DNA from 4 places in the Sphingomonas sp. M1A8_2b genome. Region 4 is predicted to be linked to each of the others. Evidence: riboswitches for the same ligand, from Rfam matches in the RefSeq annotation. Region 4 holds a riboswitch; each other region holds the start of a gene.
What was found. Region 4 has a riboswitch for cobalamin ahead of ACLBWL_RS13620 (TonB-dependent receptor plug domain-containing protein). Riboswitches for the same ligand answer to the same signal wherever they lie in the genome.
Positions count from the first base shown of each region.

Region 1: linked by a shared signal. The riboswitch ahead of cobW (cobalamin biosynthesis protein CobW) and the one ahead of ACLBWL_RS13620 (TonB-dependent receptor plug domain-containing protein) in region 4 are both predicted to bind cobalamin.
Region 2: linked by a shared signal. The riboswitch ahead of ACLBWL_RS11510 (DUF1636 domain-containing protein) and the one ahead of ACLBWL_RS13620 (TonB-dependent receptor plug domain-containing protein) in region 4 are both predicted to bind cobalamin.
Region 3: linked by a shared signal. The riboswitch ahead of ACLBWL_RS11015 (CbtB domain-containing protein) and the one ahead of ACLBWL_RS13620 (TonB-dependent receptor plug domain-containing protein) in region 4 are both predicted to bind cobalamin.

Region 1 is NZ_JBKFAH010000002.1:632,449-638,033, forward strand. Features, by position in the region: gene cobN (cobaltochelatase subunit CobN) at 1-1,108, opposite strand, end outside; gene cobW (cobalamin biosynthesis protein CobW) at 1,115-2,152, opposite strand; cobalamin riboswitch at 2,317-2,551, opposite strand; gene ACLBWL_RS11085 (diguanylate cyclase) at 2,637-4,478, opposite strand; gene ACLBWL_RS11090 (TonB-dependent siderophore receptor) at 4,636-5,585, shown strand, end outside.
Region 2 is NZ_JBKFAH010000002.1:741,490-747,074, reverse strand. Features, by position in the region: gene ACLBWL_RS11530 (cobyric acid synthase) at 1-139, shown strand, start outside; gene cobS (adenosylcobinamide-GDP ribazoletransferase) at 101-823, opposite strand; gene ACLBWL_RS11520 (histidine phosphatase family protein) at 820-1,404, opposite strand; gene cobT (nicotinate-nucleotide--dimethylbenzimidazole phosphoribosyltransferase) at 1,401-2,414, opposite strand; gene ACLBWL_RS11510 (DUF1636 domain-containing protein) at 2,411-2,818, opposite strand; cobalamin riboswitch at 2,997-3,191, opposite strand; gene cobO (cob(I)yrinic acid a,c-diamide adenosyltransferase) at 3,395-4,000, opposite strand; gene ACLBWL_RS11500 (NAD(P)/FAD-dependent oxidoreductase) at 4,055-5,585, shown strand, end outside.
Region 3 is NZ_JBKFAH010000002.1:618,272-623,856, forward strand. Features, by position in the region: gene ACLBWL_RS11000 (glycoside hydrolase family 43 protein) at 1-273, shown strand, start outside; gene ACLBWL_RS11005 (DUF5597 domain-containing protein) at 292-1,878, opposite strand; gene ACLBWL_RS11010 (CbtA family protein) at 1,978-2,703, opposite strand; gene ACLBWL_RS11015 (CbtB domain-containing protein) at 2,720-2,947, opposite strand; cobalamin riboswitch at 2,951-3,073, opposite strand; gene ACLBWL_RS11020 (histidine phosphatase family protein) at 3,138-3,701, shown strand; gene cobF (precorrin-6A synthase (deacetylating)) at 3,687-4,454, opposite strand; gene ACLBWL_RS11030 (cobyrinate a,c-diamide synthase) at 4,451-5,585, opposite strand, start outside.
Region 4 is NZ_JBKFAH010000003.1:263,838-269,422, forward strand. Features, by position in the region: gene ACLBWL_RS13610 (response regulator transcription factor) at 1-605, shown strand, start outside; gene ACLBWL_RS13615 (TonB-dependent receptor) at 667-2,721, shown strand; cobalamin riboswitch at 2,892-3,106, shown strand; gene ACLBWL_RS13620 (TonB-dependent receptor plug domain-containing protein) at 3,219-5,120, shown strand; gene ACLBWL_RS13625 (ABC transporter substrate-binding protein) at 5,117-5,585, shown strand, end outside.

The DNA.
Region 1 (5,585 bases), on a different contig from region 4:
GCGCGATCCAGCCGTCGATCCGCGCCACGATCGCGCCGATGCGGTCGGGATCGGCGCGGTGTTCGCGGCGGGCATATTGCAGGTCGGGATCGTGCGGCGCGGCTTCCTTGAAGCTCGCGACCCCCGCGAAGATCCGCCCGTCCACTTCGGGCAGGACCACGTGCATCGCCAGGTCGGCGGGCGACAGGCCACGCGGCGCATCGAGCCACGCCGCACGGCCGGACGTCGCCAGCGCCACCTGGAAGACCGGGACGTCCGCACCGTCGAGCGGCGTCGTGTCGTCGCCGCCTCGGCCCGAAAACGCGGTCGCGTTGACGATCGCGACCGGCGCCAGCGCGATCACCCAGCGGCGCAACCAGCCGCTCGCCTCGGCGTCCTTTAGCGACGGCACGAACACCCCCAGGACGTCGTACCCGCGCAGGGTGAAGGCGGCATGCAACGCGGCGATCGGATCGAGGTCCGCTGCCGCCAGATAGGATCGATAGAAGATCACCAAGATGCGCGGCCGTGACGTGGCGAGCACGAAAGCTGCCGGACAGGCGGTACGGGTATCCGGCTGCCATGCGCCGACCGCGGCGAGTTCGCCCGACGATTGCTGCGGTTGGGCGTTCAGCCCCGAGGTCAACGCGAACTGCGCCAGGGCCTCGCGAGCCGCGTCGGCACCACCGACGTCGCACAGCGTCGACAGCCGGCGCAACACCGCCTTCGGAACGGTGGACGCAGCGTCCAGTCGCCGGTCGTAGCGGCCGTCGGCGGGCAGGACCGCCAGCGCGATCCCCCGTCGTCGGGCCAGCGCTTCGACCTGTTGGAGACCGTAGGACCAATAGGCCGTGCCGCCGATCAGCCGGATCAGTATCGCCTTCGCGCCCGCCAATGTGCGCTCGAGATAGGTGTCGACCGATAGCGGATGCGTGAGGTCGGCGAGGTTCGCGAGCCGCAGGGACGGCATCGCATCACCCGCCGCTACCGCCGTCCGCCAGCCGGCGCTGAACGCCGCGAGATCGCTGTCGGAAAACGAGAGCACGACCAGGTCGGCGGCGCTCTGCCCCAGATCCTGGGGCACAGCGCTTTCGTCCAGTCCGTGGCTCTCGCGAAATACGACGTGCATGGCTGATTAGGCGTCCAGCGCGGCCCTGATTGCCTTAGGATCGAGCCGGCCCTGCTCGGCGATGACGACCAACCGCGTCCGGCGCGCCTCGTCGGTGCGCCACGGCCGATCGTAATGCGCACGGACGCGGGCGCCGACCGCCTGCACGAGCAACCGCATCGGTTTGCCGGCGACCGCGGCATAGCCCTTCACGCGGAGGATCTCGCCGCCCGCCGCCAGCGTCTCGATCCGCGTCGTCAGCGCCGTCGCGTCGTCGACACTATCCCATTCGACGACGATGCTGTCGAAATCGTCGTGTTCGTGATCGTCCTCGCCGTCGTGATGCGAGGGACGGCTGGCGATGTCGTCTTCGGCCGCCGCCCCGAGCCCGAGCACGATGCGGGGATCGACGATGCCGTCGACCAGTTCGACGATCGGCAGAGGCCGTACGGTCTCGGCGGCGATCACCGCGCGGGCCGCGGCGATGCCGTCCGCGCCGGCGAGGTCGCATTTGGTCAGCAGGATCAGATCGGCACAGGCGAGCTGGTCCTCGAACACCTCGGATAAGGGGGTTTCATGATCGATGCTCGGATCGGCGGCGCGCTGCGCGTCGATCGCGGCGAGATCGGGCGCGAACCGGCCTGCGGCGACGGCTTCGGCATCCGCGAGCGCGATGACCCCGTCGACGGTGATCCGCGACCGGATCGCAGGCCAGTCGAACGCTTTCAGCAGCGGCTTGGGCAGCGCGAGCCCCGACGTCTCGATCAGGATGTGGTCGGGTCGCGGATCGAGCGCGAGCAGCGTCTCGACGGTCGGGATGAAATCGTCCGCGACGGTGCAACAGATGCAGCCATTGGCGAGCTCGACGACGTTCTCCGCCGGACAATCGGGGATCGCGCAGCCCTTGAGGATGTCGCCGTCGACGCCCAGCGTGCCGAATTCGTTGACGATCACCGCCAGGCGACGTCCGCCGGCGTTGCGGATCAGATGGCTGATCAGCGTGGTCTTGCCGGCGCCGAGAAAGCCGGTGACGATGGTAACGGGGATCTTCGATAGATCGGGCATATCAGTCTCCTCGCGCCGTGCGACGACGGGCGGGAGCTGCATGATCACCGGCGCGCGACGATGGACGGGCGCGAATACCCATACCACGCACCGATGCAGCCCCAGCCGCATAGGTTCGTCGCTCAGACGGAGAACCGTGCCGCGGCCATCCCCTGGACCAAGGCAAGAGCGACCCATCGCCGGCAGGTCTCCTGGCTCACGGGTCGTCGCTCGAATACGCGGCCTTCCCAGCGTGCGCGACAGGCGCAGCGTCCAGTGGCTGTATCCCGCTTGGCGCAGGATACGTGGCATTCTCGCTCACCGCTTACAGTTGCAGGGACAGCCGCGGATTTGGGGACGAACCCCGCACCGCATTCCCATTCAAGCCTCTCGCGAGGCACCGGCGCGATCAACGAGGTCCGGCTCAGCCGGTCCTCGCCAGTCGCTTAGCGCAAGCCCGCAGGATTGCCAATTCGGGATCGCAGCCAAACTTCGTCCGTGCGCTTCAGGACGGTGCAGCGCACCGCATCCCCGCGATCGGATCGGCGCGATCTTTTCGCGCGATCGCGGACAGGACGCGGTCGCGGCCGGCCTGTTTGGCCCGCAGCAGCGCGGCGTCGGCGGACTGGACTATCGACGACCAGTCGGTGTGCAGCGGTGCGCAGGCCAGCCCGATCGACGTTGTGATGGGGCCCAGATCCTGGCCGTCGTAGCGCACGCGCAATGCGCCGATCCGCCGCCTGACCTCTTCCGCCCGCTCCGCTGCAGCCTCCGGATCCGTGTCGGGCAGGAGCATCAGAAACTCCTCGCCGCCAAACCGGAAGACAAGATCGGTGCCGCGCACGGCGTCCTTGAGCAGCGCGCCGACCGCGCGTAGCACCGCATCGCCGGCATCGTGGCCGTGCTCGTCGTTGAAGCGCTTGAAATGGTCGATGTCGATCATCGCGCAGCATAGTGGCGCGCCGGTCCGCTCGGCCTTGGCGATCGCGCGCGCGAGGACCTCGTCGAGGTGTCGCCGGTTGGACAGCTTCGTCAGCGGGTCGGCCATCGCCAGCGACCGAAGCGCGTCGCGCAGGCGCAGGTTGTCCAGCGCAAGTCCGATATTTTCGGCGAGCATCTGGAGATAGACATCGCTCAGCCCGTCCTCCGCGAAGCCTGTGCGGCGTTCGAAGTAGAGTAGCCCCAGCATGCCGTGCTGCCCGCTGAGGGGAAGGCACAGGCTTTGCGGTACGTCGTGGCCGCCCCGACGCCCATCGAGGTGATCGCACGGGACGTCGAACACCGCACCCGACGGTCTATGGGGTGCGCCGCGGCGGATACCCCAGCACGCCAGTGGCGAAAATTCGGCGGATGAATGGACCGGGTCGAGCCACGAACAGGCTTCGACCAGCACATTGCTGACCGGGTCGAGGAGATACAGCCGCCCGGCGAGTTGCGGCGCCAGTTCGGGGACAAAACGGCCGACGACATTCTGAAGCTCCAGGATCGAGTCGCAGCCCTGCATGCGCTGCGTCATCCGCGACAGCAGGTCCCGCACGCCGCGGTCGGCATCGCGCTCCTGTTCGAGACGCTGCCGCTCGATGCCGTTCTCGCGGAATACGCGCAGCGCCTGCGCCATGTCGCCAATCTCGTCGACCTGTTCGTACGGTGGAGGCTCTGCGGCGTAATCCTGCGCGGCGAGCCGGCCAATCACATCGCTCAGCTTGACGACCGGGTGCAGCACCCGCCGGCGAAACACGAAATACAGGACGAACAGGAAGATCAGCCCGGTAACCACCAGCATCGCCTCCGATGCGGTCCGCCAGCTTCGGGCGGTGCGCTCCGCCGATCGCAGCTCGTCCCCGGTGCGCTGATCGAGGCGATACTGGAAACGCTCGACCGCAGCGCGCGACCGGTCGAGTTCGCGTTCGTATTCGGGCGCGAACAGGATCTGGACGGCGGTGTTGCGATCGTTGCCGCGTCGCGCCCGGATCGCCTGCGCCTGTTGCGCCTGCAGCGCATCGGCCCACCCAAGCGCTTCGTGCAGGCTGCGGAGCTCGTCGGTGGTGGCGCCGGCATCGCGAATATGCCGCGTCCTCGCCTCGACCGATGCCAACTCGGCGTGCGCGCGTCGATAGGCGAGCAGGTCGGCGGGATCGCCGTTGATCACGAACTGTCGGGCCAGCTCGCTTAGCGCCAGCGCATCGTCCTCGATCGTCGCAGTCGCGTGATCGAGTGCATACCGTTGATCCACCGCGGCGCGCTCGCGCTGTTGGGCCGACGATGCGAGCAGCATCGTCGTACCCGAAGCAAGCGTCAGCGCGACGGTAATTCCATACGCCCAGTTCGTTATCGCGACCAACCGCATTCCCCGAGTTTACGGGCGCATGCCTAGCGGTTCGTTAACACGCCGCCGCTATCGCAACCGATCCGGTTCGATACGCACGAACATGACGAAAAGTTTAGATTGATAGTGACTCGCAAAAGCGTTTGAACTAGGGGCCCCGATATCGAAGGGGTCCGATATGAGTTTGACGAGTATTCTGCTAGCCGGCGCGGTAATGTTTGGGGGGCCTGCGACGGCCGATGTCCCGGTCCGATCGGGCGAGGCGAACGATCCGAACAGCGATCAGCGATCGGACGAAATTCTCGTGGTCGGCAAAAGCTATGGCCGGGAAGTCGGCAAGACCGTCACCCCGCTCAAGGATACGCCGAATACCATCACGGTCATCGAGCGCGACCAGATCGAGGCGCAGAACCTGTTCACGCTCGAAGACGCGCTGACCGCGACAAACGGGATCACCGTCAACGGCGTCGGCAGCGAGGACCCGTCGTTCCTGTCGCGCGGCTTCGTCATCAACAACTATCTGATCGACGGCGTGCCGACGTTTTCGCTGAACTTTCCCGCGGTCGTCCCCGACCTGTTCTTCTACGACCGGCTCGAGGTGCTCCGCGGCCCCGCCGGGCTGTTCAGCGGATCGGGCAACCCCGCCGGCAGCATCAACCTGGTGCGCAAACGTCCGCTCGATGCGCTGCGGGTGCAGGCGAGCGCAGGCTATGGCAGTTACGACAACGCCCGTTTCGAACTCGACGTCTCGACGCCGGTCGGTTCGAAGGCCGGCATTCGCGTCGGCGCGATGCTGCAGGATCAGGACCAGTTCTTCGACACCGCGCACCGCAACCGGCTTGGCGCATTCGCGGTCGGATCGATCGAGATCGGCGAGCGCACGACGCTGACGGTCGGCGGGAACTACGATCGGTTCCGCCCGGCGGTCCAGTCGGGTTTGCCCGGTATCGCGGGCGGCGCCGACGGTAGCGACGGAGCCTTGCTCGACATCGACCGGTCGACCTATCTCGGTGCGGACTGGAACCGGTTCGAGAGCAAGAGCTGGACCGGGTTCGCCGAACTCACGCACAAGGTCAGCGACCGCTGGACACTGCGCGCGACCGGACTGTTCACCGATGTCGATCGCGT
Region 2 (5,585 bases), on a different contig from region 4:
CGACGCGATCGGTCCCGATCATGCCGTGTCGATCGATGCTGCGCTCGATGCGATCGCGGCAACGCTTGAGCGGCATGTCGACCTCGACGCCCTGCTCGCCCTATCGCAGCGCAGCGGCTCCCGCGCATATCGCGAGTAACAGCCCGGTCTCGACGAGTTCGATCCCCGCCCCGTGCGCGTCGCCGGTGATGCCGCCGATCTTGCGCTTCAGCCACGCAGCGAATCCGAAGATCAGGATCGGCGCGGCGATCAGCGCGGGTACGAAGACGCTCGCCAAGAGCAACAGCAGTCCCCAGCCCACCAGATCGCGGCCCCTAACCGCTTGCGATACCGCTTCGCCGAGCCCTCCGGGGCGGAGCGGCGGCAGCAGCCGCGCCCATAGCAGGGGCCCGGCCCGCGCGACGCCGGGAACGAGGATGAGCGGCCCCCACGCCCCGACACCGATCGCGTGGAGCGTGACGAGCTTGGCGAGGATCTGTCCGACGATCGCGACGACACCGAAGCTGCCGATATGCGGGTCGGCCATGACCTGAAGCAACCGCGTCCGATCGCCGTGCGCCGCGCCCAGGCCATCGGCCAGATCGCCAAGACCGTCGAGATGCAATGCCCCCGTCACCGCGATCCATACCAGCAGCGCAGCACACGCACCGATCCAGGGATCGATCAGCGACCCGGTCCAGCCGGCGCCCGCGATCAGCGTGCCGATCGCCAGACCGACCAGCGGATACAGCCGGATCGCCGTCGCGAAATCGTCGGGTGCGGCCGCGACGTGCGGCATCGGCAGCCGTGTGAGGAATCCGAACGCGACGATCAGCCGCCTCAAGTCGCGAGTCCGACGATCTGAACGAAGGGCGGCGCGGCCAGCTCGCCACTCGGCCACACGCGCAGCGATAGCAGCGCTGCATAGGGCAGGTCGAACGCCCAGATCTGGCGCCGGTCGAACCCGCACAGCGCCGCAAGCGCCGCCCGGATCGCGCCGCCATGCGTCACGACCAGCGTCGAGCTGCCCGACAGATCGGCCAGCGCGGCGGCGACGCGCTCTTGCAACGCGGACCAGCCCTCGCCGCCCGGCGGCGGCGCCGCGTCCGGATCGTCGTAGAACTGTGCCAACGCCACAGGATCGATCGACGACGGCGCCTGACCGTCCCAATCGCCGAAATCCAGCTCACGCCAACGAGGGTCCTGCCCGACCGTAAGCCCAAGCGGCGCCGAGATTGCGCTCGCGCAGTCCCGCGCGCGGACGAGATCGGACGAGACGATATGGTTGACTTCCAGCCCCGACGCCTGCGCCAGACACGCGGCAATCCCGGCTTTGGTAACCGGATCGTCGGTCCGGCCGAGCAGCCGCCCCTCCCTTTCGGGTGCGCCATGCCGCATTAGAAACAGCATGTACGGCGTCGTCATGCCTCCGAAACGCCCGCTTCCGCAAACGTCGCCATGCCGTCGTGAACGGCCAGGGCAGCGCGGACGAGCAGGGTCGCGACCGCCGCGCCGCTGCCTTCGCCGAGACGCATGCCGAGCGACAGCAACGGATCGAGCCCTAATGCATCGAGCAGGCGGGTATGGCCGGGCTCGATGGAGCGATGTCCTGCCAGGCAATGCGCGACGATGTCGGGATAGGCCGCAGCAAGCGGCGCGACCGCCGCACTGCAGATGAAGCCGTCGAGCATGACCGGCACGCCTCGTAAACGGGCCGCGACCACCGCACCCGCAATCGCTGCCAACTCACGCCCGCCGAGACGTTGGAGGATCTCGAATGGCGTCGTCAGCGATTTACGGTGCAGCGCGATGCCTGCGTCGATCGCCGCGATCTTTCGCGCGACGCCGCTCGCGTCGACGCCTGTTCCCGGGCCGACCCAGTCCGCTGGGGCTGCGTCGAAACTGGCAGCGCACAGAGCGGCCGCGACGGTCGAATTGCCGATCCCCATCTCGCCGAGGATCAGCAGGTCGATGCCTTCGGGGACGGCCGCCGCGCCGATGTTGATCGCGGCTAGGCACTCCGCTTCGGACATTGCGGGTGCCGTTGTGAAATCTGCGGTTGGCCGGTCGAGGTCGATCGCGACGACCGCGAGGTCGATCGCCGCCGCCGCGCACAGCGCGTTGACCGCGCCGCCGCCCTGCTCGAAGTTCGCCACCATCTGTGCGGTGACCGCCGCCGGGAACGCGCTGACCCCCCGCCCGACGACGCCGTGGTTCCCCGCGAAGACGATCCCCGAAACGCGGTCGAGCCGGGGCCGCGCATGGCCCTGCCATCCGGCCATGAAGATCGCGATATCCTCCAGCCTACCAAGCGAACCCCGCGGCTTGGTGAGGCTGTCCTGACGCGCGGTCGCGGCGGCACGTGCCGCCTCGTCCGGTTGGGGTAGCGCGGCGAGCGCCGCTAGAAACGCCGATGGCGACGCGAACGCGGTCATTCGACGATGAACCCGGCGGGTGGGGTGCGGGTGATGAAATGTCCCTTCACCCCCTGCGGCCATTGCTTGAACGGCACCTGCCCGAACGCGCTCTCGCCGTACAGCCGCGCATAGTCGAGGATCGCGCGCGCGGCGTCTTCGCTGGGCTCGAACCGGCCGAGGACATAGCCGACCTTAGCCGGGGCACGCAGATGGATCGTGCAGAAATCCTGGCACGCGAACAGGCACGGCATCTCCTGCACCGCGACGTCGGCATAGGCCGGATCGCTCGCCTGCACGGTCTTCAACGCCTGGACGAGCCGCGCGCCGCCGCGCTGGCCCTCGTCGTCGTCACGTGCGTCGGTGGAATGGCGGCAGGTGTTGCACGCGACGACCGCGACGCCATCGGCAACGGGCTTCAACATGCGAGCGCTCGGGCGCAAACGAGCGGAAAATGAAATACAATCGGCATAGGACCCCCTTCGGACAGTCGATCCCGCACCGCGCGAAGGGCGAAAGGCGCACGCCTCCAGCCTCCGCGCGACGCGAAGCGATGTCGTCGCGCGGGGTGTTACCCGTCCGTTCGGCGCACCCTGGCCGGACGAAAGACGACCGCGACGGGCAGGTCTCCTGGCTCGCGGGTCAGCGCCGTCCGCGCCGCCTTCTCGGGAAAACCCAATGGCATGTGGCACGATGGCTCGCCGCGTACAGTTGCAGGGGCAGCCGGGTGTTTCCCGTTCCCATTTTCATTTCCGTAGGCGTTGCCGCCTCCGGAAAACCTGTCGCGGGTCGAGCGATACGCGGGAGGCTTGGGGGACGCAAGACGGCGGTGCGCCGTTGGGCGTTCTCACCAGCAGTTCCGTCAACCCCGCGTCATCCTGACGAAAGTCAGGACCCAGGGTAACAGGCGGCAACCTTCGTGGCTCTAGGTCCTGCCTTTCGTCAGGATGACGGGGCGTTGGTGGTCCGCCTCGTCACGACTCAATCGCCGCCTGACTTGCCTAGAACTCCACGCCCGCCTGCGCCTTTACGCCCGACCGGAACGGATGCTTCACCTGCGTCATCTCCGTCACCAGATCCGCCATCTCGATCAGCGCATCCGGCGCGTTCCGCCCGGTCACCACGACATGCGTCATCTCGGGCTTAGCCGCCAACGCCGCGAGCACTTCGTCGACCGGCAGATACTCATACCGCAGCACGATGTTCAGCTCGTCCGCCACCACCATCGCATAGGACGGATCGGCGATCATCCGCTTGACCTCGTCCCACGCCTCGCGCGCCACCGCGATGTCGCGCGCGCGGTCCTGCGTATCCCAGGTGAATCCCTCCCCCATCGGCTTGAACTCGCACAGGTCGGGGAACGCGTCGAAGATCGCCTTCTCGCCGGTCGCCATCGCGCCCTTCACGAACTGCACCACGCCGACTTTCCGCCCATGCCCGATCATTCGCACCGCCATGCCGAACGCCGCGGTCGACTTGCCCTTGCCCTTGCCGGTGTGGACGATGATCAAGCCCTTCTCGATCGTCTTGCTCGCGACGATCCGGTCGTGGACCTCCTTGCGCTTGGCGCTCTTGGCATTCTGCTCGTCGTCGGTCCGCATGATCATGTCCTCTCCCGCTCCCGATGGCGGATCGCGCTGCGCGGCGCTAGAGCGGGCGGCATGCTCCGCATTACCGACCTCAAGCTCCCGCTCAACCACGCCGACGAAGCGCTCCCCGCCGCGATCCGCGACCGGCTGCGCGTCACCCCGCGTGACCTGATCCGCTACACCATCGCCAGACGCGCGCACGATGCGCGCGACAAGATGGACATCCAACTCGTCTATTCGGTCGACGTCACGCTGAAGAACGAGGACACGGTCCTCACGCGCTTCCGCAAGGATCGCCACGTCCAGCGTACTCCGGACACCGGCTATCGTTTCGTCACGAAGGCCGGCCCGAGCTACACCGGCACCCGCCCGGTCGTCGTCGGCGCAGGACCCTGCGGCCTGTTCGCCGGCTTGATCCTCGCGCAGATGGGGTTCCGCCCAATCATCCTCGACCGCGGCAAAGTCGTCCGCGAGCGTACCAAGGACACCTGGGGGCTCTGGCGCAAGAGCGTCCTCAACCCCGAATCCAACGTCCAGTTTGGCGAGGGCGGCGCCGGGACCTTTTCCGACGGCAAGCTCTGGAGCCAGATCAAGGACCCGCGCCATCTCGGGCGCAAAGTCCTTACCGAGTTCGTTAAAGCCGGCGCGCCGCCCGAAATTCTGACCGAGGCACACCCGCATATCGGCACCTTCCGCCTCGTCACGATGGTCGAGAGCATGCGCGAGACGATCGAAGCGCTCGGCGGCGAGTACCGCTTCTCGACCCGCGTCGACGGTCTCGACATTGTCGAGGAGGCCGGCAGCCGCCAACTCCGCGGCCTCCACCTCAGCAATGGCGACTATCTCGAAGCCAACCACGTCGTCTTTGCGGTCGGCCACAGCGCGCGCGACACGTTCGAGATGCTCCATGCCAAGGGTGTCCACGTCGAAGCAAAGCCGTTCTCGATCGGCGTCCGCATCGAGCATCCGCAGTCGTGGATCGACGAAGCACGGTTCGGCCCGTGCGCGGGCCATCCCGATCTCGGCGCGGCGGCGTACAGCCTGTCGCATCACTGCAAGAACGAGCGGACCGTCTACAGCTTCTGCATGTGCCCGGGCGGCACGGTCGTCGCCGCGACCTCCGAGGAAGGTCGCGTCGCAACCAACGGCATGAGCCAATATTCGCGCAACGAACGCAACGCGAACTCCGGCATCGTCATCGGCATCGACCCCGAGCGCGACTATCCCGGCCACCCGCTCGCGGGGATCGCACTGCAACGCCATTGGGAATCGCGGGCCTATGTCGCCGGCGGCTCGAACTACAAGGCACCTGCGCAACGCATCGGCGATCTGCTCGCGGGGCGACCATCGACCGCGCTGGGCTCGGTGATCCCGTCGTATAAGCCGGGCGTCCACATGACGGACCTTTCCGAATGCCTCCCCGAGTTCGCGATCACCGCGTTGCGCGAAGCGCTGCCCGCATTCGGTCGTGAGATTCCTGGTTACGATCATCCGGACGCGGTGTTGACGGGAGTGGAGACGCGTACGTCGTCGCCGGTTCGGATCACGCGCGGCGACAATTTCGTGAGCCTCAACACCGCAGGGCTTTTCCCTGCGGGCGAAG
Region 3 (5,585 bases), on a different contig from region 4:
AGCTACGACCGCACCGGCTATGTCCAGGGGCTCGCCCGGTCGCGGAGCGGGACGCTGGCGGGGCCGTGGCAGCAACTTCAGCCGCTGGTCCGGCGCGACAGCGGCCACGGGATGCTGTTCCGCCGGTTCGACGGGACGCTGATGATGGTGCTGCACCGCCCGTTCAAGAACGCGCGCGGCAAGCTGTACGTCATGCGCGATACCGGCCACAGCATCGCCGTCGTGCGCGAAGCGACCGAGCTGGACGGCGAGACCAACCCGACGCCGCGCTGACCGGCGCCGCCGCTGCGCTTACCGCAGCGTCTGCACCGTCACCATCAACGTCCGGCCTTCCGGTGGCAGGGCCAGGCCGAACGCGGTCTCGTCGCCGTTCAACAGCCGGTCGCGCACGAACCGCCCGCTCTCGAAATGCCCTTCCTCGACCGAGACGAGTTCGGTCGTTCCCGGCTGGCCGAGCTTCGGCGCGAATTGCAGATTGGCCGAAGCGCCGACGATCAGGAAGCGATCGGGGGCGGCCTCGGCAACGATCACGCGCCCCGACACGTCCGGATTGCCCTGACCGCGTGGACCGCCATAGCCATCGCGGACCGGCCCGAAGCGCACCGTGGCGTCGATCGCGCTTAAGGCCAGCGGCACGTTGGCGATGCCGTCTTCCTCGACCGCAGCCTGCGCACGACCGGCGTCGCGGAGCGGGAGCAGGTACGGGGCCGCGTCGCGCAGCAGGCGGTAATCGAGCGCGATCGGCTCGATGGCGTCCTTGCCATCCTTCGTGCCGAAATCGCGATCGATCCCGAATTTCGAGATGCCGACCGCATGCGGCGTCGCCAGGATCAGGAACGCGTGGCGGGCGTGCGCCATGCTGCCGCCGGTTTCGGGCACGAACATCGGGTTGCCCGGAATGTCGTAGGCGCGGGCGATGCTCATATAGGGCGCGACGTTGGTATCGTAATTGTCGACCCCGACCACGTCGATCGCTGGCGTCAGCGCGCGCCACTGCGGCAGCAGCCACGACACCGCGCCGCCGCTCGGCGAGCTGTCCCCCGGCCGCAACAGCCCCGGCTGCTCGCGCGGCCAGACATTGGCGTAGAGCGGCAGGTCGTACGCCGCCTTGCCCGCGGCGGCGACCGCCTGGATATAGCGCGCGGTGTGATACGCCATGAACGCCTCGGGCGCGCGTTCGGCATACAAGCTGGTCCAGTCTCCGGTCTTCGCGGCACGCATTTCAGGCGGCACGGGAGTCGCGAACAGCGCATTGGCGGCGGGGGAGTGATCGCGGTCGGCGCCGAGCGTTCCGGCCTCGTTCTCGACCTGCGTCATGACGACGGTGCGCTGCTTCCCGTCGATCGCTTTCAGATGCGCCATCAGCGCGGCGAACGCGCGTGCGTCGGCAGCCTGCGCGTTTGCGCCGATCGGCGAGAGCACGTCGATCGCGACGCCGGTTGCCGAAATCACGCGCGGGAAACGCGTGGTGTCGCGCTTCACCCAGGCCGGGGCGTACGACATCTTCGCGTTCTTCCAGCTGCCGAACCAGAGCAGCGCGAGGCGGACCTTCTGCCGTCTCGCCTCCGCGACCAGGCCATCGACGATGGTAAAATCGAAACGCCCTTCCTGCGGTTCGATCTCGTCCCAGCCGATCGGGGCCATGACGGTGTTCGCGCCGCTCCGTGCGATCGCCAGCGCGAGGTCGCGGAAGATCGCCGGGGTCCCGCTGGAATTGTTGAGCTGGATTCCGAGCACCAGGAACGGTGCGCCATCGACCTGCAGAACCGGCTTGTCGCCCGCCCCGCGAACGAACCGACTGTCCTGCGCCACTGCGGGCTGACCCAGCAACATCGCCGCCAAGCCCGCCGCCAACGCCCTCGTAGCGATCCGTCCCATACCCAAGCTCCTCGCCTCACCTTTGCCTGTCTTTTGTATGACAAATGGCGGGTTCGTCAACGGGATTGGACTCAGGTGCGAGAAGCGCGGGGGTTGCAGTTACCGTGCGAGGAGTTGTCGATCCCGAAGCATGCGATCGATCTGCCAGCCGAAGGCGATGCCGATCGTGACGAACAAGACCATCTGCGTCGCGATCGAAGCGATCCTGAACTGCCACAGCAGGCTGGCAGGGAACGTCGTCGGGACCTCGTCGATCGCCGGCAGCAGAAACTGCAACGCCACCACGAGCACGACATAGCCCGCCGCGCCGGCCAGGGTCGCGTCGATCGCGGTCGATCGTCCGCTCAGCCGGCGTCGTATCCATACGCCCGCGACTGCCGCCAGGACCGAAAAGCCGATCATCCCGAAATAGGCGACGGTCCGCAGCCTGACGGTCTCGTGAAGCCCGACCGCGGGCGGGGTCGGCGGATATTTGAGCGCGGGTACGAGGACGATCACGACGATCGTCGCCATTGCGAGCAACAGCGACACGGTACGCGGTCCAACCCGGACGACACGCCCATAGAGTACCGCGAAGACGATCGCGAACACGCCGCCGAGCGCGGTCCCGTACATCAGCATCGCGGTGTAGAGCCCCGCGGTCTTCTGCACCGTTCGGCTGACGAGCTCTTCGTCCATGCCGAGCATCGCGTGCGCGGCATGTGCCGCCTCGAAGGCGATCGCGGCGTCGATCTTGGGTTCGGCGAACACGAGCGCGAAGGTCGCGGCGATCAGCGCGCCGAGGATGCCCGACAGCATCCCGCGCCACAGCATGTGTTTCATCATGGTCTGGGTCCCCGGCTCAGTGGCAGGGGAAGCCCAGCAGATGGCGTCCGTCATGGACGTATTCATGCACGTACATGCCCTGGAACAGCGCGAACGCGCCCTGCTCGGTGCTGACGAAATAGAGCATGATCAGTGCGATGATGCTGCCGAGCACCGCCCAGGGGGCGATCTCGTCGAGCGGAATGCCGGGTGTGGTCCCGATCGCGATGTAGGGGTCGTGCGGGGATAGCGCGCGTGCTGGCATGGTCGGTCTCCTGCCGGGATTTCGCGCCCGGCGAGTGTTGAGGGGTCGGGCGGGGTCTGGCTCTCGACAGGAGTAACTCCGTCGATCACAGTGGCGCGACCGCGCCGGTATCGCACCGGCTTCCCGCCCGGCTCCGATCCTCGCGGTGTGGAGCGGTGAGGCAGGGGCGTCAACCGATTTGGAGTGTTCGATGGCTACGCGTCTCGTCCTGATCTGCGCGAGCGCCACGCGATCGATGCGTGCGGGCGGTTTTCCGGACCCGATGGAACCGCTTGACGAAGGGGGGGTGGCGAAGGCCCACGCTGTTGTTCTGGCTGCTGCGAAAGCGGTGCATATCTGGACCAGTCCCGCGACCGCGGCGCGCGATACGGCAAGCGCCCTGGGGCTGGATGCAGCGCCGTGCGATGCGCTTAAGGACGTCGATTATGGCAGCTGGGCGGGACTGTCTTTCGAGGCTGTCCACGCGACCGGGCCGGAGGCTCTGGCGGCCTGGCTGGCGGCGCCGGAGCATGGTGTCCCGGACGGCGAGACGATGGACGCCGTCGCCGCGCGCGTCAAACCTTGGCTCGGTAGCCTGGAGCAGATCGACTCGCCGATCGTGGCCGTGACGCACGCGACCGTGATACGCGCGGCGATCGCCGTGGCGCTGTCGATACCCGTGGCGATGACCCTTCGGATCGATATCGCGCCGCTGTCGAAGACGGTGCTGTCGTTCAACCGCGGATGGCGTCTGCAAGCGCTAGGCGGCGACTGATCGGCGGCGCAGCAAATAGGTGTCCATGATCCAGCCATGCTCGGCGCGCAGTTTGGCGCGATCCGCGACGATCTTCGCCGCGACCTCGGTCAGCGGCCCTGCGACCAGCGCCTCGTTCGACATGCCGAGATAGGCGCCCCACCAGATATCGATGTCCTCACCCGCCAGCGTCTCGAACGCGCATCCGCCGTCGAGCATGACCGCGATCGTCTGGAGCCCGACCGGCCACCCCTCGTCCCGCAGCCGACGGCCGGTGGTGACGAGAACCGGCGCCCCGAGCGTGTTCAGCGGAATCGCGTGCGCCGCGGTCAACGCCTGCAGACTGGTGATCCCCGGCACGACCTGGACCCGCAGCGAAAGGCCGTCGGCGCGCAACCGTTCGGCGATCCGCAAGCTGCTGTCGTAGAGCGACGGATCACCCCAGACGAGCAATGCCAAGCGTCCGCCGTCCGGCAGATGCTCGGCGATCGCCGCCGCCCAGCACGCCGCGATCGCATCGTGCCAGTCGTCGACCGCAAGCAGATACTCCCCGTCCGACCGACGCTCGGGCAGGTCGAATTCCACGACCCGCGTCGTGCCGGTGAGGACGGTGGCGCAGATCGTCCGGCGCAGGTCGATCAGGTCGGATTTCGCATCGCCCTTGCGCGGCAGCAGGATGAGGTCGGCCGCGTTCATCGCGGCCTCCGCCGCGCGCGTGAGATGATCGGGGTTGCCCGTCCCGATGCCGATCAGATGCAGGTCGATCCGGCTCATCGGTCCTGCGCGATCAGGTGGAAGAACGTACCCGACACGTTGCCCCGGTAGGATCCACTTTCTGCGACCTGCGTGCCCTCGGCATCGGTGACGTGCGCGAGCGGCGGATCGGGCTGATCGAGGATCGTCGAATAATGAAATTCGTGACCGCGCAGGTCGGCGCCCGCCGCAGTGCCGGCCATCGGTGCGAGCAGCGTGGCACGGCGATAGCCAAGATGCATGCGACGCTTTTCATAGCTCGTGACCAGACCGAGCAGGCCCGCCATCCGGTGGCGCGTGCCGTCGGCATCGATCAGCGCCTCGCCCAACGTCATGTAGCCGCCGCACTCGCCGTGGATCGGGCGCGTGTCCGCGTGCCGTGCCAGCGCCGCGTGGAACGTGCGCGCCTCGGCGAGGCGGCCGGCGTGCAGTTCGGGATAGCCGCCGGGCAGCCAGACGAGATCGGCGTCCTTGGCGGGGCGTTCGTCGGCCAGCGGCGAGAAGGGGAGGATCTCGGCACCGGCGCTGCGCCATCCGGCCAGCATGTGCGGATAGGCGAAAGTGAACGCGGCATCCTGCGCCAACGCGATCCGCTGCGCCGGCGGCGTGAAGCGGTGCGATTCGGCGCTCCCCCGCTGCGTTGCAGACGCGGCGGCACGGATCGCGGCGAGATCGACATGGTCGCGCAGGAACGCGGCATAGTCGGCGATGCGGGTTTCGAGATCGGCGTGTTCGGATGCCTGCACGAGCCCGAGATGCCGCTCGGGCAGCTTCAGGTCGCCGCGCCGTGGCAGCGCGCCGAAGACGGGCATGCCGACCGCCGCCATGCCGCTGCGGGCCAGGCGTTCGTGGCGCGCGCTGGCGACGCGATTGAGGATGACGCCCGCGATCGCCAGATCGGGATCGTAGCGCGCAAAACCCAGCGCAGTCGCCGCCGCCGACTGTGCCTGTCCCGATACGTCGACGACCAGCACGACCGGCCAGCCCATCCGCCGGGCGATGTCCGCGCTGGCGCCGTTGCCGGTGGCGCCGGGTTTCGCGACGCCGTCGAAAAGTCCCATCGACCCTTCCGCGAGGATGAAGTCCGCGTCGTTCGCCTGTGCGGCCAGGCCATCGAGCATCGTCGCGCGCATTGCCCAGGTATCGAGGTTG
Region 4 (5,585 bases):
CGGTGGTCGAAGCGGTCGACGCACGCAGTGCGATCGCCTGCGCGGCGGCCGAGCACCCGAGCGCGATCCTGCTCGACCTCGGATTGCCCGACCGCGATGGCCTGAGCCTGATCCCGGTGTTGCGGCGCGATGGCGACGCGGTGATCCTGGTGGTGTCCGCGCGCGACGCGACCGACGAGAAGGTCGCTGCGCTCGATCTGGGTGCGGACGATTTCGTTACCAAGCCGTTCGACAGCGACGAACTGCTCGCGCGGTTGCGCGTCGCGCTGCGGCATCGGGCGACCGCCGACACCGCACCCAAGCTCGTGCGAAAGGGGGGCCTGACGATCGATCTCGATCGCCGCGTCGTGACGCGCGACGGCGAGGAACTGCATTTGACTCGCAAGGAGCACGAGGTGCTTGCGGTGCTGGCGCGGCACAGCGGGCGGGTCGTCACGCACGACAAGATCATCGCCGCGGCGTGGGGTGGCGACGAGGATCCGCGGATCGAATATCTCCGCATCGTGATCCGCAACCTGCGTCAGAAGCTCGAGGCGCCGGATCCGGTCGGCAGCGTGATCGCCAATGAACTGGGGGTTGGCTACCGTCTTCGCACCGACAGCTGAACGGCGATCGGGCCGATCTGCCCGCTTTCCAGAGATGGGGTAAAGCTGCCATGCGCCGGCGATGATTCGCCTCCCTATCTCTGCACTCGTTTGCGTCCTCCTGTGGTCCGGCGCTGCCATCGCGCAATCGACCCCCGAACCTGCACCCGATATCGTCGTCACCGGGCGCGGGCTGGCGCCGGCACCGGGCGACCGCGCCTACGACATCGTCACGATCGAGCGCGACCGGATCGACGCCAATGCCAGCAACCGGCTGGAGAGCGTGCTCGCCGATGTCGCCGGCTTGCAGCAGTTCCGCCGGTCGGATTCGCGCAGCGCCAACCCGACCAGCCAGGGGATTTCGTTGCGCGGGATCGGCGGCAATGCGTCGAGCCGTGCGCTGCTGATCCTCGACGGCGTGCCGCAAGCGGATCCGTTCGGCGGGTGGGTCGCGTTTCCCGCCTATGCGACCGGGCGGCTGGGCCGCATCCGCGTGACGCGGGGGGGCGGCAGTGGGTATCAGGGGCCGGGCGCGCTGGCCGGCACGGTCGAGCTTGAGAGCGCGACGCCTGGCGACCTGACGCCGTTCCAAGGCAGTGTCGCCTATGGCAGCCGGGACTCGGTCGATGCGCAGGGTTCGGCGGCGCTGGTCCACGAGGCCGGGTTCGCGACGCTGTCCGGCGCCTATGCGCGCGGCGACGGTTTCACGCCGACGGTGGCCGACAGTCGCGGGATCGTCGATCGGCCCGCGCCGTACGAGCAGGCATCGGGTGCTATCAGGACCGTCGTCGGGATCGGCGCGAAGACCGAGTTGCAGGTGAACGCTAGCGCCTTCTCCGACCGGCGTGAGCGTGGGTCCGACTTCACCGACAATACGACCGAGGGCGCCGATGCGAGCATCCGGCTGATCGGGCGCGGCGACTGGGGCTATTCGGCGCTCGCCTATCTGCAGACGCGCGCGTTTGCGAGCAGCTTCAACAGCATCAATGCCGCGCGCACGACCGCGATCCAGTCGCTGGACCAGTATAATACGCCCGCGACCGGGCTGGGCGGGCGGATCGAGATCCTGCCGCCGCTGGGCGAGAGCATCACGCTGCGGCTGGGCGCCGACCTGCGCGACGTCAGTGGCAAGACGCAGGAACTCTACACCTTCGTCGCGGCGGTACCGACACGGCGGCGCGAGGCGGGCGGGAGCACGACGACGACGGGCCTGTTCGCGGACGGCAGTCTGGTCGCGGGCGACTTCACCTTCAGCCTGGGCGGGCGCGTCGACTGGTGGTCGATCGACGGCGGCTATCTGTCCGAACGGCCGCTCGCCGTCGGACCTGCGCTGACCAACCAGCGCTATGCCGATCGCGACGGCAGCGAGACGACCGGCCGCGCCGGTATCGCCTACCAGCCCGCCGATGCGATCACGCTGCGCGCCGCGGGGTATCGTGGCTGGCGGTTGCCGACACTCAACGAGCTGTATCGCCCGTTCCGCGTCGGCAACGACGCCACCGCTGCGAATGCGCTGCTTTCGCCCGAGCGGCTGACCGGGGTCGAGGGCGGCGTCACGCTGACGCCCGCGCCGGGAATGAGCATCGCCGCGACCTATTTCTACAATCGGTTGAACAACGCGATTGCCAACGTCACGACCACCAGCCCGGCGCAGGTCCTGCCCGGCGTCACGACCTACCGCGTCCGCCAGAATCTCGATGCGATCCGCGCGCACGGGTTCGAACTGGATGCGTCGTATCGGCCAGGCCCGTTCGGCGTGCAGGCGTCGTGGTCGCATACCAATTCGACCGTCGAGGGATCGGGGATCACCGCGGCGCTCGACGGATTGCGGCCGGCGCAGACGCCGCGCGACGCAGTGTCGGGAACGGTCGATTGGCGCCGCGATGCCGCCGCGCTCTCGCTGACCGTGCGCCATATCGGCCGGCAGTATGACGACGACCAGAATACGCGGGTGCTCGCGCCCGCGACCACGCTAGACGGCTATGCGGCACTGCCGATCCTGCGGTCGCTGGTCGCCGAGTTGCGCGCCGAAAATCTGTTTGACGAGCGCGTCGAGGCGGGGATCAGCGGCGCCAACATCGTCGAGCGCGCGACGCCGAGGACGGTCTGGGTCGGGCTCCGGTACGGCGGGCGGTAATATCTGATCCTCCCCCGCAAGGGGGAGGTGGCTGGCACTTGCCAGACGGAGGGGGAGGAAAGGATCACCTCTGTTCCGCGTCCTCCCCCTCCGTCGCCTTCGGCACCACCTCCCCCTGGCGGGGGAGGATTCGGAGTCACCCTTGCGTTGACCCGTGTCTGGGCTGCGACTAATGGCGGGGCGTGAAGGGTTCCCGGCGACGGGATCAAAAGGGAAGTCGGTGCGCGGAAGGGTAGTCATGACCAGAGCCGCAAGACCGGCGCTGTACCCGCAACTGTGACCGGATAGCGGCCACCCCGAATAGGCCACTGGGTGATAGCCTGGGAAGGCGGGGTGGGCGCGAAGACCCGGAAGCCAGGAGACCTGCCTCTCACGGTCGATCCACTGCGCGGGCGGGTGTCCGGCGCGGACGAGAGGCCCCCATGGGGCATCCTCGAGCGAGCGACGTCTGGCCGCACTGCGAATGGTCGCAGGCGGTTCTGTTCAGGACGTGCCCGATGACGAAAACATTCCTACTTCTGAGCGCAGCGGCCATGATCGCGTCGCCCGCTTACGCACAATCCATTCCCAATGGCGACACGCCCGAACTGGTCGTCACCGCCGCCCGCGTCGCGCAGCCCGCGAGCGAAGTCGGCCAGGCGGTGACGGTGATCGACCGCGCCGAGATCGAGCGCCGCCAGACGACGGTGGTGTCCGACCTGCTCGCGACCACGCCGGGCGTCACCGTCACGCGCAACGGCTCGATCGGCGCGCTGACGAGCGTGCGGATCCGCGGCGCGGAGTCCGACCAGACCTTGGTCGTGATCGATGGCGTCCGCGTCAACGATCCGTCATCGACCGGCGGCGGCTTCAACTTCGCCAACCTGTTGTCGAGCTCAATCGAGCGAATCGAAGTGTTGCGCGGGCCGAACTCGGTGCCGTGGGGCAGCCAGGCGATCGGCGGTGTCGTCAACATCATCACCGCGACGCCCACCGAAGGCGTGCAGGCACGCGCCAACGCCGAATATGGCTATGCCGACAGCGTGTTCGCGAGCGCGGGCGTGTCGGGCGCGAAGGGGCCGGTATCAGGCTCGCTGACCGGCGGCTATCTGAGGACCGACGGCATTTCGTCGGCGGCCAGCGGCACCGAGCGCGACGGGTATCGCCAATATGGCGCGGCCGGGCGGCTGGGCGTCGAGTTCGCGCCGGGGATCGGCCTCGACCTGCGCGGCTACTATGCGGACAGCAAGGTCGATATCGACGGCTTTCCGGCACCCGATTTCGTCCTGGCGGACGACCCCGAATATTCGAAGACGCAGGAGATCTACGGCTATGCCGGGCTGCATGCGAACTTCGCCGATGGCCGGTTCAACAACCGCGTGGCGTTCACGATCGCCGACATCAACCGCGACAACTACGATCCGACCTTCGGCACGGATCCGAGCTTCATCGGGCGAGGCCGTAGCGAGCGCTACGAATATCAGGGCGACTTCCGCCCGCTCGACCAGGTCCGCGTCGTCGCGGGCGTCGAGCGCGAGAACAGCCGCTATAACGACGGTTTCAGCTATGCCGACACGGGCATCACCAGCGTCTATGGCCAGCTGATCGTCAAGCCGATCGATATCCTCACACTGACCGGCGGCGTCCGCAACGACGATCACGACGATTTCGGCAACCATACGACGTTTGGCGCCAATGCCGCATTGGCGTTGCGGACCGGCACCACCGTCCGCGCGAGCTATGGTGAAGGCTTCAAGGCGCCGACCTTGTACCAGCTGTTCTCCGACTACGGGAACCGCGGTCTCGATCCGGAGACCGCGCGGAACTTCGACGTCGGCGTCGAACAGGCGTTTCTCGGTAAGCGTGCGCGCGTCGGCGTTACCTATTTCAATCGCCGCACGCGCAACCAGATCGACTTCCGCGATTGCAGCCCTACCGAGCTGAAGACACCCGGCTCGATCTGCGCCAATCGTCCGTTCGGCGTGTACGACAACGTTGCGCGTGCCGAGGCCGACGGCGCGGAGTTCACGCTGGCGCTGCGCCCGGTCGATGCGCTGACGCTGACCGCGAACTACAGCTATATCCACACCGAAAACCGGTCGATCGGCGACGATTTCGGCAAGACCCTCGCGCGGCGACCGGAGCAGACCGCGAGCGTCAACGCGGATTACCGGTTCCCGTTCGGGCTGTCGATCGGCGGCACGGTGACGATGGTCGGCGACAGTTTCGACGACTCCGCCAATGCGGTGCGGCTCGACGGCTATGCGCTCGGCGGCGTCCGGGCGGAGTTTCCGATCGGCGAGCGGTTCGCGGTCTATGGCCGCGTCGATAACATCACCGACGCGTCGTACCAGACGATCGCCGGCTACGGCACCTATGGGCGGGCGGCCTATGGCGGCGTGCGGTTGCGCTTGAAGTGATCCGCAGGGCGATCCTCCTTACGCTGCTGGTCGCGTCGACGCTCGGGGGCTGCTCCGTGCCGCCGGGCGGAAGCGGCGGCGGGGGGATCGTCTCGACCAATCCGTGCGTCGATGCGGTGCTGGTGCGGATCGTGCCGGCATCGCGGATCGCGGCGATCAGCCATTATTCGCAGGATCCTGGCGGGACCTCGATCCCGCTGGAGGTCGCGCGGCGGTTTCGCGCGACCGCCGGCACCGCGGAGGAAGTGATCGCTCTGCGCCCCGATCTCGTCATCGCCAGTACCTACACGCCCGCCGCGACGCAGGCGGCGTATGCGCGGGCCGGGTTGAAGACGTTGCTGCTCGGCATTCCCGATTCGATTGCCGAGAGCCAGGCGCAGGTGAGGCAGATCGCCGATGCGGTCGACGCGCCGTCGGGTGGCGCACGGATCAATGCCGATATCGATCGCGCCGTGGCCAGGTGGA